3 regions of the Sporosarcina sp. Y1004 genome follow, and region 3 is predicted to be linked to each of the others. Evidence: riboswitches for the same ligand, from Rfam matches in the RefSeq annotation. Region 3 holds a riboswitch; each other region holds the start of a gene.
The links. Region 3 has a riboswitch for S-adenosylmethionine ahead of AC25Y6_RS14065 (MFS transporter). Riboswitches for the same ligand answer to the same signal wherever they lie in the genome.
Positions count from the first base shown of each region.

Region 1: it holds a riboswitch for S-adenosylmethionine, as region 3 does, so the genes downstream of both, msrA (peptide-methionine (S)-S-oxide reductase MsrA) here and AC25Y6_RS14065 (MFS transporter) in region 3, are expected to answer to the same signal.
Region 2: it holds a riboswitch for S-adenosylmethionine, as region 3 does, so the genes downstream of both, AC25Y6_RS17645 (methionine biosynthesis PLP-dependent protein) here and AC25Y6_RS14065 (MFS transporter) in region 3, are expected to answer to the same signal.

Region 1 is NZ_JBYHFQ010000015.1:66,113-71,120, reverse strand. Features, by position in the region: gene AC25Y6_RS11730 (hypothetical protein) at 70-744, shown strand; gene AC25Y6_RS11725 (hypothetical protein) at 1,161-1,538, shown strand; SAM riboswitch class I at 2,123-2,233, shown strand; gene msrA (peptide-methionine (S)-S-oxide reductase MsrA) at 2,333-2,893, shown strand; SAM riboswitch class I at 2,963-3,073, shown strand; gene AC25Y6_RS11715 (YezD family protein) at 3,384-3,554, shown strand; gene AC25Y6_RS11710 (MetQ/NlpA family ABC transporter substrate-binding protein) at 3,669-4,490, shown strand; gene AC25Y6_RS11705 (methionine ABC transporter ATP-binding protein) at 4,496-5,008, shown strand, end outside.
Region 2 is NZ_JBYHFQ010000036.1:4,034-9,041, forward strand. Features, by position in the region: gene AC25Y6_RS17635 (5-methyltetrahydropteroyltriglutamate--homocysteine S-methyltransferase) at 1-692, opposite strand, end outside; gene metC (cystathionine beta-lyase) at 738-1,922, opposite strand; gene AC25Y6_RS17645 (methionine biosynthesis PLP-dependent protein) at 1,919-3,040, opposite strand; SAM riboswitch class I at 3,118-3,224, opposite strand; gene AC25Y6_RS17650 (ABC transporter permease) at 3,301-4,056, opposite strand; gene AC25Y6_RS17655 (ABC transporter ATP-binding protein) at 4,053-4,790, opposite strand.
Region 3 is NZ_JBYHFQ010000021.1:61,195-66,202, forward strand. Features, by position in the region: gene AC25Y6_RS14060 (molybdopterin oxidoreductase family protein) at 158-2,197, opposite strand; SAM riboswitch class I at 2,360-2,450, shown strand; gene AC25Y6_RS14065 (MFS transporter) at 2,576-3,826, shown strand; gene AC25Y6_RS14070 (2-hydroxy-3-keto-5-methylthiopentenyl-1-phosphate phosphatase) at 4,037-4,711, shown strand; gene AC25Y6_RS14075 (1,2-dihydroxy-3-keto-5-methylthiopentene dioxygenase) at 4,762-5,008, shown strand, end outside.

The DNA.
Region 1 (5,008 bases), on a different contig from region 3:
CTTGGTTTAAAGGATAGGAGAGAACCTAAAATCGAAAAGAAAAAAATTGATAAGATTGCGTTATCTTATTTGAAATTCCAAACACCTAAGGAAAACAGATCGAATATTATTGGGTTTTTCTTAATCTGCTTATATATGACTGGAATGCTTCCAATTCTGGGTGCGCCATTTTCGTTTACTTATTTTATGGCGGCAATTGTGCCGGTAGTTATCCTACAAATTTGGGCATTGCTTTATTTATTCGCCCCATACAAATTTGAGAAGTCCTATTATCTCTTTTTTGGTGTATATGGGGTTGTTAATACATATGTCTATTTTTTAGCATCGCAAAAATTGTTGTATTACAATGTTGGAGCGGTGGGGAAAGTACCTTTTATTATTGGGCTGTTTCTGTTTATCGGATTACTGTTGACGATTAATTGGCTAAATATAAAAGCCCTTTACTCGGGAACCTACCATAAAATGCAACAGATGAAGAGTATCAATATCCGTTGGCTGTCAATTGGTGGGATTGGATATGTGATAGGTCAACTTGTGCTATCACTCCTCTATAGTGATTCTGCAAAAATGCTTTTCTTAGTATTATTACTTTCCTTTGTCTCGATTATCACTGCCTATTTCTCCGTTTATATCCATAGATATTTTTATATTGTTAAAAATATAGATAGTGTAAAGCAGGTTTATCCAGAGTTTGGTTTACCACTGAATGAAAGACAAGACGAATCTAAAAAAAGTAAAAGATAGAAGTGAAGATATGATTCCAGAGTTTACATAAAACGGTACTTCCGTTATGTTGCAAACGTTGAATACAAAGTCAATCCTTGTTGGGGTGCAACATTGTAGTATATTCATTTATTTGCAGGTTCGCGGTTGACCGCCCATATATAGAGTAAGACAGCCCGAATCCCACGGTTGACCGCGTGTATATCGGGAGAAACCGCCCGAAGCTTGCTGTGGACCGCCCATAAAACCAAGCCAGTAGCTAAGTTGTTAGAAATCTGGAAATATAAATCCATACCTGCAATATAAATCTTTGTTTCTATAGTAAATTCACAGATTATCGACAGTGATTTTAAATTTATAACGCAACATACGAATTGGAAAAGTAAGAAAAGTGTTACAGATTTTGTATGCGGAGAAGTAATGGAGGTCTCGAATAAATGAAGAAAATAATGCTAAATATAAGAGAAGTATTGAAACAGTCCGCTTCGGAAATAAAGGCGAACTGGAAGTTAAGTCAGCAGGTACAAGGTAAAAGGAAAAAGATGACCATGTATGTATTGGTTTATATGAATATCGTTTTTTTGCTTCTCTACGCAAGCCTTTGTTCTGGTTCTATTCTTTATATTCTGTTTGGAATCATAGGCGGCGCAATCCTAGGAATTACGGAAAGTCCATATTGGTTCTTATTATTCCTACTGCCAATAGCCGCGCTGCCCTTTTTGTATTTCGTACATACCTTGTGGAAATCTCACTATCCCGACTTTAAAAAGGATTATTTAACAAAACATTCGATTCAAGTGCCTACAGAGGAATGAATTTTTCGAAGGTGGCCTTTTTGGTAGCCTACGGATTATATTCCTACACACGCCCATCTCTAAGTGGTTGACCGTCAATAAAACGGGGGGGAGACTGCCCGTATATCGATAGAGACCGCCCAAATCCGCCGGTAGACCGCTCAAATCTGGTTTGCGACCGCCCGAAGCCGCCGGTAGACTGCTCGAATCTGTTTAGCGACCGCCCGAACCCGGCGGAGGACCGCCCAAATATTGTTTTCAACCACCGATATCTACACCCCACAAAACCGACTCACTAACAGTCACTAAGTCACACAAAACGCTATCCAGAAAAACCGTTAAGAAGTAACAAAGAAACCCAACCAAATTTAAATCGGTTAATAATTAATAATCCTTAAGTACCAATAGCACCAATTCCACTCACTTACTCACCTATTTAAAAGTATTAACAATGCTGCTTACCTCTAGTTCTTTTATCACATGATATTAAACATTCAAACATCGTATATCTTACTCAATATAGTAAAAAATCACAAAATTATATTTTCAGACATTGACTTATCTAAATGGATAGACTAGTATGAATATCAATTACATAGCTAAAACTCTTATAAAGAGAGGCGGAGGGATTGACCCTGTGAAGCCTCGGCAACCATTGAACAGTGTTCAAACGGTGCCAATTTCAACAGATTTATTATGAATCTGACAGATGAGAGGTTTTGCACGCGATATTTGTCATGCGGCGACCTCTTCTTATAGGAAGGGGTCGTTTTTATATGACAGGGGCGTTTATTATAACGAAAAGGGGGATTATGATGACTGAGAAAAAAGTTGAATTGGCAACATTTGCGGGTGGGTGTTTTTGGTGTATGGTGCAGCCGTTTGATACGCAACCCGGTATTGAAAAAGTAGTTTCCGGTTATATTGGAGGCGTCACTGAAAATCCGACGTACGAGGAAGTGCGTGCGGGGGTTACGGGACATACGGAAGCGGTGCAAATCACATACGATCCGACAGTCTTTTCATACGAAAAATTAGTAGACCTCTATTGGCAGCAAATTGACCCGACGGATGCAGATGGTCAGTTTGGCAGTCGGGGAACTTCTTACCGCACGGAGATCATCTATCATAATGAGGAACAGAGACAAGTTGCGGAACGCTCAAAAGAAGCATTAATCCAAAGTGGACGCTTTGAAAAACCAATTGTCACAGAAATCGTTGAAGCAACTATCTTTTATCCAGCTGAGGACTATCATCAAGACTATTATCAAAAGAACCCAGAAAAATATAAAGTCTTCAAAGAAGAGTCGGGAAGAGCGCCCTTCATTCGCGAGAATTGGAATGAAAAATTGGTAGAGGCGTCACTTAAAAAGTAAATAGTTTTAAAGTATAGTTGACACATCGGAATAGATGGATTATTATGAATATCAATTACATAAACAAAACTCTTATAAAGAGAGGCAGAGGGACTGGCCCTTTGACGCCTCAGCAACCATTGAATTCATTCAAACGGTGCCAATTCCAGCAGATGTCGTTCGTCATCTGACAGATGAGAGGTTTTGCCTACAAACTACGTGTTTCGGCGACCTCTTAGTTCACAAGAGGCCGCTTTTTTATCTTTTTTCAGCAGAAGACTCTCACCTCTATAGGTGGGAGATGAATGTGGTTTTGTTATCCTGTTCAATGGGTGTCCAACCGCCCGCTGAACAAAGATAAAGCCTCCGGCGGATGTCACAGATTTTGAAAGGAGTTAATCGAGCAAGCTCGATTCAAAATCTGGACGCAATTACGCCGAGGCGTAATTGATTGCCAATCATCAGATTAGACGTTGTGACTTTCACTCAGTAAAAAAAAGGAGGATGCGCAATGGTTTTGAAAGTGAATGAGGATGTAGTTAAAATCGATGCGATTACGCAGGCGCTGAAAGGTTTGGATTTTGGAGAGGTACACATTACCATCCATGAAGGACAAATCGTTCAAATCGATCGAACTGAGAAAAAACGGTTCCCAGTACTGAAAACTGAAAATAAGAAGTGAAGCTGACCGGACAACCGGAGGCCTCTTGACTTTCACGATATTGTTCAAAGACAATATTGCGAATTGCTGGAGGCCTTTTTTGTATATAAATTAGAAATTTAGGGGGAATAGAAGATGAAAAAAGTGTTTAGAAATTTATTGCTTATTGCAATTAGTGTACTGGTATTGGCGGGGTGCGGGTCTGCATCTGCAGATGATGAAAAGAAGATTAAGATCGGCGCAACAGCGGGTCCTTATAGTGATCAATTGAAGGAAGGGATTATTCCTATACTTGAAAAAGACGGCTTCGAGGTTGAGATTGTCGAGTTCAATGATTATATCCAGCCGAACAATGCGCTAAATGAAGGAAATATCGACGCGAACTTATTCCAAAATAGAAACTATTTAGTGAATTTCAATGAATCCCATGACATGGACCTCGTTCCTGCATATGGCGTTCCGACTGCTCCAATTGCACTTTATTCGGACCAACATACAGCTCTTGAGGATGTAAAAGAAGGCATGACGGTGACGTTGCCAAACGACCCAACAAACCTGGCAAGATCTTTGAACATGATGGAAGACTACGGCTGGATCACAATCTCTGAGGATGTTAATCCGATAACAGCTTCCGAAAAAGACGTGGAAAACAATAAATACAACTTGAAAATCCAACCACTGGATGCGGCGCAAACACCTAGGTCACTCGGTGATGCTGACTTCGCATTCGTCAATGGGAACTTCGCTCTGGCATCAGGTTTGAAATTAACAGAAGCGGTCGATGTGGAGAAAACATCTGAAGATTACTTGATTTACTTGACGATACGAAAAGAAGACGAAGATAAGCCGTTTGCCAAAGCATTGAAGGCAGCGTATCATTCCGACGAATTCTATGAATACACGAAAGAAAATGCAGCGGGTTATGTGCTACCACCTTATCAAGCAGAAAAGGAGTGACTTAAATGATTGAAATCGTCAATGTGACAAAACAATATAAAGACGTGAAAGCCGTTGAAGATGTCACCCTGACCATTCAGCAAGGTGAAATCTTCGGAATTATCGGCTACAGTGGCGCCGGAAAAAGTACATTGTTGCGCTGCTTGAACATGTTGGAAGCACCGACGGCGGGGCAAATCTTCATCGACGGAAAAGAAATGACTTCATTGACGAAGAGAGAGATTAAGAAAGAACGTGTGAAGATTGGCATGATCTTTCAACATTTCCATTTGATCAGCTCGAAAACGGTCGCAGATAATGTCGCATTTTCATTGAAAGCTGCGGGCAAAAGCAAGAGTGAAATCAAGAAACGCGTCGCTGAATTACTTGACATGGTCGGCTTGTCGGATCGTGCGGGACATTATCCAGCTCAATTATCGGGTGGACAAAAACAACGTGTCGGCATTGCACGTGCACTGGCAAATGAACCGAAAGTGTTGCTATGTGATGAAGCAACCTCGGCGCTTGACCCGACAACG
Region 2 (5,008 bases), on a different contig from region 3:
ATGGATTCATTAATTGCCCGAGCTGAAAGTTGAGCGATGTCATCAGGATCTTGACCTTTCGCTTTCAATGTCTCTCTTCCTTCTTCCGACAAAAGGGAAGCCCATGACGTGTCATCGATTTGAAGATAACGGCATCCTTCATCGTAAAGCGCCTGAATTACGTCTTGATAGGCAGTTACCAAGTCATCAAATAATTCTTCGTCACTTGAATAGATCCCTTCTTCGAATGTCGCTCTGTGGAGCAGCATATTCGGGCTTGGAATCGTGAATTTAGCAACCGCATCTCCCGCAACACTTTTCAGGAACTTGAAATGTTCGATCATATAATGATTGCTGAAACCGATTTTCCCTGTCACTTTGATGCCGTGTGCTCTCGTTTGAACGCCATTGAATTGAAGACCTTTATCAGTTTCGTAAAATTCAACGCCATCGAAGCCGGAAAGGAAATCGAAATGCCACCATTTACGACGGAATTCTCCGTCTGTCACTGTCTTCAGTCCGGCCTTTTTTTGATTTTCTACTAGCTTTGTGATTTCCTCGTCTTCGATTGTCTGTAATTCTTCGGCAGTGATTTCACCGTTATCTTTTTGCAGGCGTGCTTTTTTTAGACGCTCCGGGCGTAAGAAGCTCCCGACGTGATCCGCTTTGAATGGTGCAACTATTTCATTTTGTTCTTCTACTGTTTTTGTCAATTTATATTCCCTCTTTCTCATAACTAGTATTTTGTTTACGAGTACTTAATTACGTACTGCAACTAGGGTAGATGCTTTTTTCAGTGCTTGCTCAAAATCTTCAATCAAGTCGTCCACATGTTCAAGGCCTACAGAAAAACGTAGTAGGCCATCCGTAATCCCACGTTTCTCCCGTTCTTCTTTCGGCATAGCAGCATGGGACATCGTAGCAGGATAAGAAAGGATTGATTCAACCCCGCCTAGACTCACAGCGAAAACAGGTATACGGACATTGTCAACAAATGCTTTTGCTGTAGCTCTATCTGGCAAACGGAATGACAGAACCGCTCCTGGACTAGTTGATTGTTTCGCATGGACTTCGTAACCTGGATGACTTACTAACCCCGGATAAAATACCTCTTCCACTAAAGAGTGTTCATTCAAATATACGGCGATTTTTTGAGCCGATAAGGATGACTGAGTTAGACGAGCTCCAAGCGTTTTGATCCCTTGAATTAACGAATAGGAATCTTGAGCACCCAATATAGAGCCGAAAGAGTTCTGGATAAACGCCAATCGATTTCCAAGCTCCTCATCCTTCGTCACTGCCAAACCGGCAATAATATCGCTATGTCCAGATAGAAACTTCGTAGCGCTATGGACAACTATATCAACGCCAAGATCAAGGGGGCGTTGGTATAGTGGCGACATGAATGTGTTGTCGAGGAACGTCAGACAGTCATTCGCTTTTGCGAGTTCGACAATGGCTGCAATATCCGTAATACCTAATCGAGGATTGGAAGGTGTTTCTACATAAATTACTTTTGTATTCGGCCGGATTGCACTAGCGGTTTCTTCTAAATTAGCCAGATTAACAAATGTATGGTCGATACCGAACTTTGGTAGGACTTGTGTTACAAATCGGAATGTACCGCCATAGACATCTTCAGTAACAACGATATGGTCACCTGAAGAAAGGAGCATGAAAGCGGAGGAGATGGCAGCCATCCCAGAAGCAAATGCTAATCCGCGTTCACCGCCTTCCAATGAGGCTATTGTTTTTTCCAATGCATCTCTCGTTGGATTACCAGAACGGCTGTAATCATAGGGACCAAATTCGTCAAAGCTTTCTTGATGAAATGTTGAAGATAAGTAAATAGGTACATTCACTGCACCCGTTTTCCGTTCGGAATCTCCACGTGTCGATGCGTGTATAAGTGTCGTTTGTAATCGTTCATTATTGAGACTCATTGTTGAAGCACCTCGCTTTTTAATGTTGAAAACACTTGCTTTAAATCGGCAATCAAATCTTCTACCTCTTCCACTCCGACTGAGAAACGTAAAAGACTATCGTCAACGCCCCGTCGTATCCGTTCTTCACGTGGTATTTCCGCATGTGTCTGTGTTGCTGGGTAAGTAATAAAACTCTCCACGCCTCCGAGACTTTCAGCAAATGTAATAAGTTTTAGATTTGCTAAGAAAGGTCCAACCCATTCACTATTTTGCAAGCGGAAGGAAAGCATACCGCCTTTCCCGGGATAGAGAACGTCCGCAACATGTGGTTCGCTCTTCAAGTAATTTGCGATTATCTTTGCATTTGCATCATGTTGCTTCATTCGTAAGTGCAGTGTTTTTAGTCCCCTAATGATTAACCATGAATCGGAAGGTGACAGAACTGCACCGATAGCATTATGGTTGGTTGCCAATACTTCACAGAGCTCCGTGCCTTTTGCAACTACAAGACCGGATAGGACATCGTTATGTCCTCCGATGTATTTCGTGGCGCTGTGTATAACAATGTCTGCGCCTAGCTCAATTGGTCTTTGGAAATAAGGCGTTAAAAATGTGTTATCGACAATCAGTAATAAATTATGCTTTTGGGCGAGTTTCGCGTATTGACGTATATCAAACTCCTGCATAAGTGGATTTGTCGGTGTTTCGATAAATAGGGCTCTTGTCTTCGCAGTTATCAATTTCTCAGTTTCATGGACATCAGTAAAATCCGTATATGTTGTTCCGATTGAATAGACATCGGAATACTGCTTTAGTAGGCGATAGGTACCCCCGTAAATATCTTCCGGAACAATCAAATCATCCCCTGGACGGAAAAGTGATAAAACAAGCTGAATCGCAGCCATCCCTGAACTACATGCAAAACCGGCGTCACCGCTCTCTAAATCTGCAATGCCTTCTTCCAAAATGGAACGGGTCGGATTTTTCGTCCGCGTGTAGTCATAGCCAGTTGACTGACCTAAGCCTTCGTGTTTAAAGGCGGTCGATAAATAGATTGGTGGGTTCACTGAACCAGTTTTCGGATCACTGTTATTACCAAGTTGTACAAGTATTGTTTCCAAACTTCGTCTTGTCATTGGATTCACTCTCTTCTTTTAAAATCAAAAAGAGGACCCTCTATATGGAGAGGGTCCTCGAAATGTCGAAGTCAATCTCCTTATCTTCTAGGTAAATAGATACCTATTGGAATTAGCACCGTACCTAAACAGGTTGGTTGCTGAGACGTCATCGGGCCAATCCCTCTGTCTCTCGTGATAAGAATAAAATATGAAGTTGTTTGAATATACAATTTAGATAATTCTACCATGGCATGAATTATAAAACAAGAACCAGATTCCTAATGCTTTTCCCGAAGCAGCTGCATTCGTTGATTGAACAAACTAGGATAAGATAGAAATCCGAGTAAGACACTGGTTACTGCTGCGGTCGTTAATAAGAGAAAGATGATCAGCAATTGAAACTGAACAGCTTGAATTGGGTCAGCTCCAGCAATGATTTGACCACTCATCATACCAGGCAGTTGAACTAATCCCATTGTTTTCTGACTCTCGATTGTCGGAATCATACTGGCTTTGATAGAATTGATCAGTTGTCTATGAATGGCTTGTTTTGGCGTTCCCCCAAGTGACAGGATAAGTTCCGTTTCGTCGCGATGCGTTTCAACCTCTGCCGTAAATCGGTTAAGGAAAAGGATTGACAATACCATCGAATTACCGATAATCATGCCGCTGATTGAAATGATATATTGTGCAGTTGCGGGTACAATCTGGAAGCCTAGTAAAATACTTTGGGTTAGCACTTCAACGAAAATTAAGGTGACTGCAATTTTCCATGTAATTCCCTTGATGGCTGTCCCTTTCTTTCTGGCATTTTGTGTCGCAGCTACAATCATCAATGTAACCATTAACACGATATACAAAATATTTTCTGAGTCGAAGACAAATTTAAGAATATATCCGACTGCGAGAAGCTGTATAATCGACCGGATTGTTGCAATGATCGTGTCCTTTTCTAATCCTAAACGGAGCGTCTTTGATAATACAAGGGGAATGATAACGAATATAAGGGTGATGGCTAATGTTAAATAAGTCATACGGAGGATACCCCTCCTTCTACAAACTGCCTCACTAACTCATTCGTCGATGATTTTAATAAGTTACTTTCACAGGTTTCGATGATTTGCCCTTCCATAACAACCCATGTGTAATCACCAATTGATAAGGCTTGTTCCAGATTATGTGTAATCCAGATGATTGTTGTACCATATTTCCGATTGATTTTGCCGATTAATTCCTCGATTTCAGTTAACGACGATCGGTCTAAAGAAGAGGTGATTTCATCGAGCAATAAGATTTCCGATTTATTGATCAATGTACGGGCAATTGATACTTTTTGACGCTGTCCGCCTGATAATTCGTCGATTTTTCGGTGCAGAAATAGTTTGTCGAGGCCCACATCATCTAGAATTTCAACTGCATCTTGTTCTGGCAGTTTTTTACCTTGAAGTTCTAGGGGCAGTGCTAAGTTATGATAAATAGTCCCCTTTATCATCGGTGCACTCTGAAGTGCAATGCCGACATGACGCCGTAGTTCAACAGGTTCATAGGCGGAAATGGGTTTGTCATGAATATAAATTTCCCCGGAGGTGGGGGAAATCAATCCATTACACAATTTGAGCAACGTTGTCTTTCCCGCTCCCGAAGGACCGACGAGTGTCGTAATTTTGCCTTTTGGAAAGGAGCCCGTCACGTTTTTTAAAATATGTATATCCCCTATGGAATAGTCAACGTTATAAAAATGTAATGCAGGTTCATATAAATTGGACATGTTAATCGCTCCTAGACTTTCTTATTAATAATAATTCTAATCTAAGGGTTGTATTCATGCAAGGAACATTGATTCAAGCTCTTATAATTCAATAAATGTTTAGTACTATTCATATAGCGTGCGTTTTGTGCTATAGTGACCACTATATTGGGACGTCTACTATTCCTTGAAGTGTAAAATAGACTTTTAACCAATGAAACTTAGTACTGGTTTAAAAC
Region 3 (5,008 bases):
GCAGGCGCGACAAGGGGTAGCCGAAGCCGTGAGACTGGATGCGAAGCGCTAATCCAGGCTCAGGGCCAGAGGCATCCCCAAAGCGCCAAGCGATCTAAAATGTGCACTCTGAATTAAATCTCTCTCAACAATGGAAAACCCCAGCGCACATATCTAATCACAAACCCGCCACTTCCACACGCCCCGAGAAGAACGTTGCGCCGCCGCCCATATCCGCAATCCGATCCGGCGTTAATGCATTAACCAGACGTTTATGACCCGATTGATCTCCCCATATCCCTTGACTCACAACAACGCCAGGAAGAACCTGCTCGCCGACAGAAACAGTAAACTCACATTCACCGCGCTCATTCCATATACGGACAGCCGCTCCGTCTTCGATTCCTCTACTTTCCGCATCTAGTCGATTCATGAACAACTTAGGCACTTTTTCAAGCTTGATATGTTTTTCATTGTTCGAAAAAATCGTATTCATGAAGTTATGGTTAATTGCAGGTACATAAAGTAAAGGATGATCGGAATCCTGAATAATCGGGATGTACGTAGGCAGGGCCGGGAATCCCGCTGATTTCATCTGTTCCGAATACAACTCGATTTTTCCACTAGGTGTCTTTAAATTGTATAAGAAATCGCCGGTGCCGCTTGCTTTCATATAGCGTTTTTCCTTTAAAGCAGCATACGACACTTCGGATAAATGAGGGTTGGACAAATTGCTTAACGCTTGGTCAACCATTTCCTCATCGTTGTCTAGAAATGGTTGATCGTCAAAGCCCATTGCTTGCGCCAGCAATCTGAAAACGTCCGGGTTGGATTTACTGTCCCCGTAAGTTTCGATGACGGGTTCCTGCAAATGAATGTAGTGATGCCAGAAGGACGTATAGATGTCCGTGTTTTCGAAAGCGGATGTCGCTGGCAAAACAATGTCCGCGTACAAGGCAGTGTCTGTCAAAAATAAATCATGGACAACTGTGAACAAATCTTCGCGTGCTAAGCCATTCCGTACTTTATTGGCTTCCGGTGCGACAACGGCGGGGTTGCTATTATAGACATACAAAGAGCGAATCGGCTGTTGTTCTTCCATTAATGCTTGTCCCAATAAATTCATATTGAATCTGCGCGTTGGCACTACCTGAAGTTCGGGACGTTCGAGTGCGGCAGTATTATGCGTCAAATAATCGGAATTCGATTTGAGCGCCCCTCCGCCTTTCAATGCCCATTGCCCTGTCAAAGCAGGCAAACAGGAAATCGTCCGGACCATCATGCCGCCGTTATCATGATGCTGCAGCCCATTGCCGATGCGAATCATCGAAGGGGAGACGGTCCCGTACATCCGCGCCAATTCATAGATATCTTCCTCTGGCACGCCCGTAATGGCGGAAACCGTGTGCGGGTCGTAGTGCTGCAATACATGCTCGCCGAGCTCTTCGTGGCCGATTGTATATTGTTCCAAAAACGATTGATTGACCAGTTTTTCCTTATAAAGAACATGCATGATTCCGAGTGCAAGCGCTCCATCAGTTCCGGGAAGGATGGGGATGAACCAATCAGCCATGCGTCCGGTCTGGTTTTTATGGACGTCAATGACGACGATTTTAGCACCGTTTTTTCTCGCTTTTTGCGCAATCATGATTTGGTGCATATTGGTACTGACGGCATTGATGCCCCAGAAAACAAATAATTTCGTTTCCGTCATCTCTTCCGGATCTGTTCCAAAACGCCCGCCCATCGTGTAATTGTAGCCGACCTCGCCAGCGACTGAACAAATCGTTCGGTCCAGTTGACTCGAACCAAGGCGGTTGAAGAAACGGCGATCCATCCCTTTGGAACTGAGTTTCCCCATATTGGCATAGAAACTGTAAGGAAGAATCGATTCCGGACCTTCTTCAGAAATCAGTTTTTTCCATTGATCTGTGATGGTTGTAATGGCTTCTTGCCAACTGATTGGAACGAATTGTCCATCGCCTTTTTCCCCGACGCGTTTTAAAGGAGTAGTAATCCTTTTTGGGTCATAAAGGCGTTCAGTCATATGTCGAACTTTGTTGCAAATACTGCCTTTTGTGATGGGATGATCGGGATCGCCTTCAATTTTAACGATTTTCCCGTCTTCTTTATGAATAAGCAATCCACATTGGTCTGGACAATCAAGCGCACAAACCGAGGGGACAACACCGTTTTCTATATCAATATATGATTTCATAGCAAAAATCCTTTCAATCAAACGATTTATGCTAGATAGTATAGCACAATTCAAACTATTTTTTTAGAAAGTTTGAATAAGTGGTTGACTTAAGATTAATTGTTCTATACAGTTAACTCATTAGTTTAACTTCCGACACTTTTCGACCAATTTCATAGTTTTTTTCTATCGAGAGAAGTTGAGGGACTGGCCCTATGAAACTTCGGCAACATAATTGTGCCAAATCCAGCAAGCGTAGCTTGAGAGATAGAAAGGGTAAAGCATATTTACATTGCACTAGCGATGTATGCCACCAACTCTTTCTGTCTTTACAGGAAGAGTTTTTTTATTTTTCAGTCAATTTGTCCCGCATTTATAAATAGAAATGGAGAGAACAGTATGTTAGAAAGAATTGGAATTACGAAAAATTTAGGGTGGGGCTTTTTCGGAGTCATGCTGTTCATGATGGGAGACGGAATTGAAGCTGGTTGGCTAAGTCCGTTTCTAATTGAAAGCGGGTTAACCATTCAACAGTCAGCTGCTATTTTCACAGTCTATGGAATCTCGATCGCGCTGTCTTCTTGGTTTTCAGGCGTCTGTGTAGAGGTATTTGGTCCGAAACGTACAATGGCAATCGGCTTAGCTGTTTATATTGTCGGTACCGCAGGGTTTATCACATTCGGTTTTTCAACGATGAATTATCCGATTATGCTACTCACTTATTTCATTAAAGGTTTTGGTTATCCATTGTTTGCCTATTCCTTCTTGACATGGGTCATTTATAAAACTCCACAAAACAAATTGAGTTCTGCCGTTGGTTGGTTCTGGTTTGCGTTTTGTGCGGGAATGATGGTGCTGGGCGCATACTATTCAAGTTACGCAATCCAGTATCTCGGTTACATCAATACAATGTGGTCATCTATTTTCTGGGTATGTCTCGGTGCATTCTTTGCTTTAGTACTCAATAAAGACAAGTTCCAAAAGAAAAAACTCGCGAACAAAAAAGAAGCGGTCACGGAATTATTGAAGGGTATCACCATTTTGAAAACAAACAAACGGGTTGCTGCAGGTGGGGTTGTCCGTGTTATCAATAGTTTAAGTGTCTATGGATTCCCAGTATTCTTACCGATGCATATGGCGCAACATGGCATTGAAACAAGTGCTTGGCTGCAATTATGGGGAACGTTTTTCTTAGGAAACATCATTTTCAATTTAGTGTTCGGCTTCATTGGGGATAAATTCGGTTGGAAAAACACAATTATTTGGTTTGGTGGAATCGGTTGCGCGATATTCACGCCACTTCTGTTCTATGTACCAGTGATTACAAATGGTAGCATTCTCATGACGAGCATTGTTGGATTCATCTGGGGTGGGTTGGTAGCGGGCTACGTTCCAATCGGTGCCCTCGTACCGTCCGTTGCAGGTGAGGATAAAGGCGCGGCAATGTCCGTGTTGAACTTTGCCGCGGGTCTGTCTACATTCGTAGCACCAGCAATCGCTTTGGCGTTTATCGGGTTAGTTGGAGCAGAAGGGGTCGTGTGGATTTTCAGTGCACTTTATGTAGTGAGTGCGATCATCGTGAAATTCATTCGTATACCGGAAGAGGAAGAGCGAAAGGCGCAGGAAAAAGCCTTACTGGTTACCTCTTAAAACCGTTGTCGGGTAGGCATTGATTGACAAAGTTATGGGTAGATGAAATAATCACAATTAATTGAAAAAAATACGAGATTTCTTATCTAGGTAGAGGGACACTAGGCTACTTCTCGCTATGTGTTGTTGTAGATAAGAAGATGTATCAATAAAACCTCTTCTTATATAATAGAAGAGGTTTTATTGATAAAAGGCAAGGAGGACATATGGATGAGTGCAGAGTTCAATCCAGTAATTTTCTGTGATTTCGATGGTACAATTACGATGAAAGATAATATTATCAATATTATGGACAAGTTCGCTCCACAGGGGTGGGAAGCGATAAAGGACGATATTATGGCGCAAAAAGTGTCCATTCAAAAAGGGGTCAAAGAACTCTTTGCTTTATTGCCCACTTCCCAAAAAGAACAAATCGTGTCGTTCGTTTTGGAGGACGCGGAAATCAGAGAAGGTTTTGGTGAATTTGTTCAGTTCACCCGCGAGAAAAACATCCCGCTCTATATCGTAAGCGGCGGCATCGACTTTTTCATTCACCCATTGCTTGAACCATTCGGGCCGTTCGATAAAGTCTATTGCAACGAAAGCGATTTTTCAGGAGAACACATCAATATCCTTTACCCGCATGAATGTGATGAGAACTGTGTAAATCAAGGCTGTGGTTGCTGTAAGCCGACAATTATTCGCGACAATACGACCGAACAGCAAACGAGCATTGTCATCGGTGACTCGATTACAGACCTAGAAGCGGCAAAGCTTGCCGATATCATCATTGCTAGGGATTTCTTAATTGAAAAATGTGAGGAATTGAACATTCCTTATTCCCCATTCACTAATTTCCATGACTGTATTCGGATCATTGAAGCCCGCTTAAATGTGCAAGTGTAAGTGTAAGTGTAAGTGAAAACTAAAAATAGTTTAGAGGAGAGATGAGTAAAATGGCGACAATTACAATTCAAGGAACAAACGAAGTTATTGAAACACACACAGAGGTTGCAGCATTTCTAGAGCAACAAGAAGTCGTTTATGAGCACTGGGATATCGCAAAGCTACCCGAAAACCTTCGTGAAAAATTCAATTTAACGGATGAAGAAAAAGCAGAGATTCTAAAGGCTTTTAAAACAGAAATCGACGACATTTCAGAACGCCGCGGTTATAAAACAGCAGACATTATCTCACTATCAG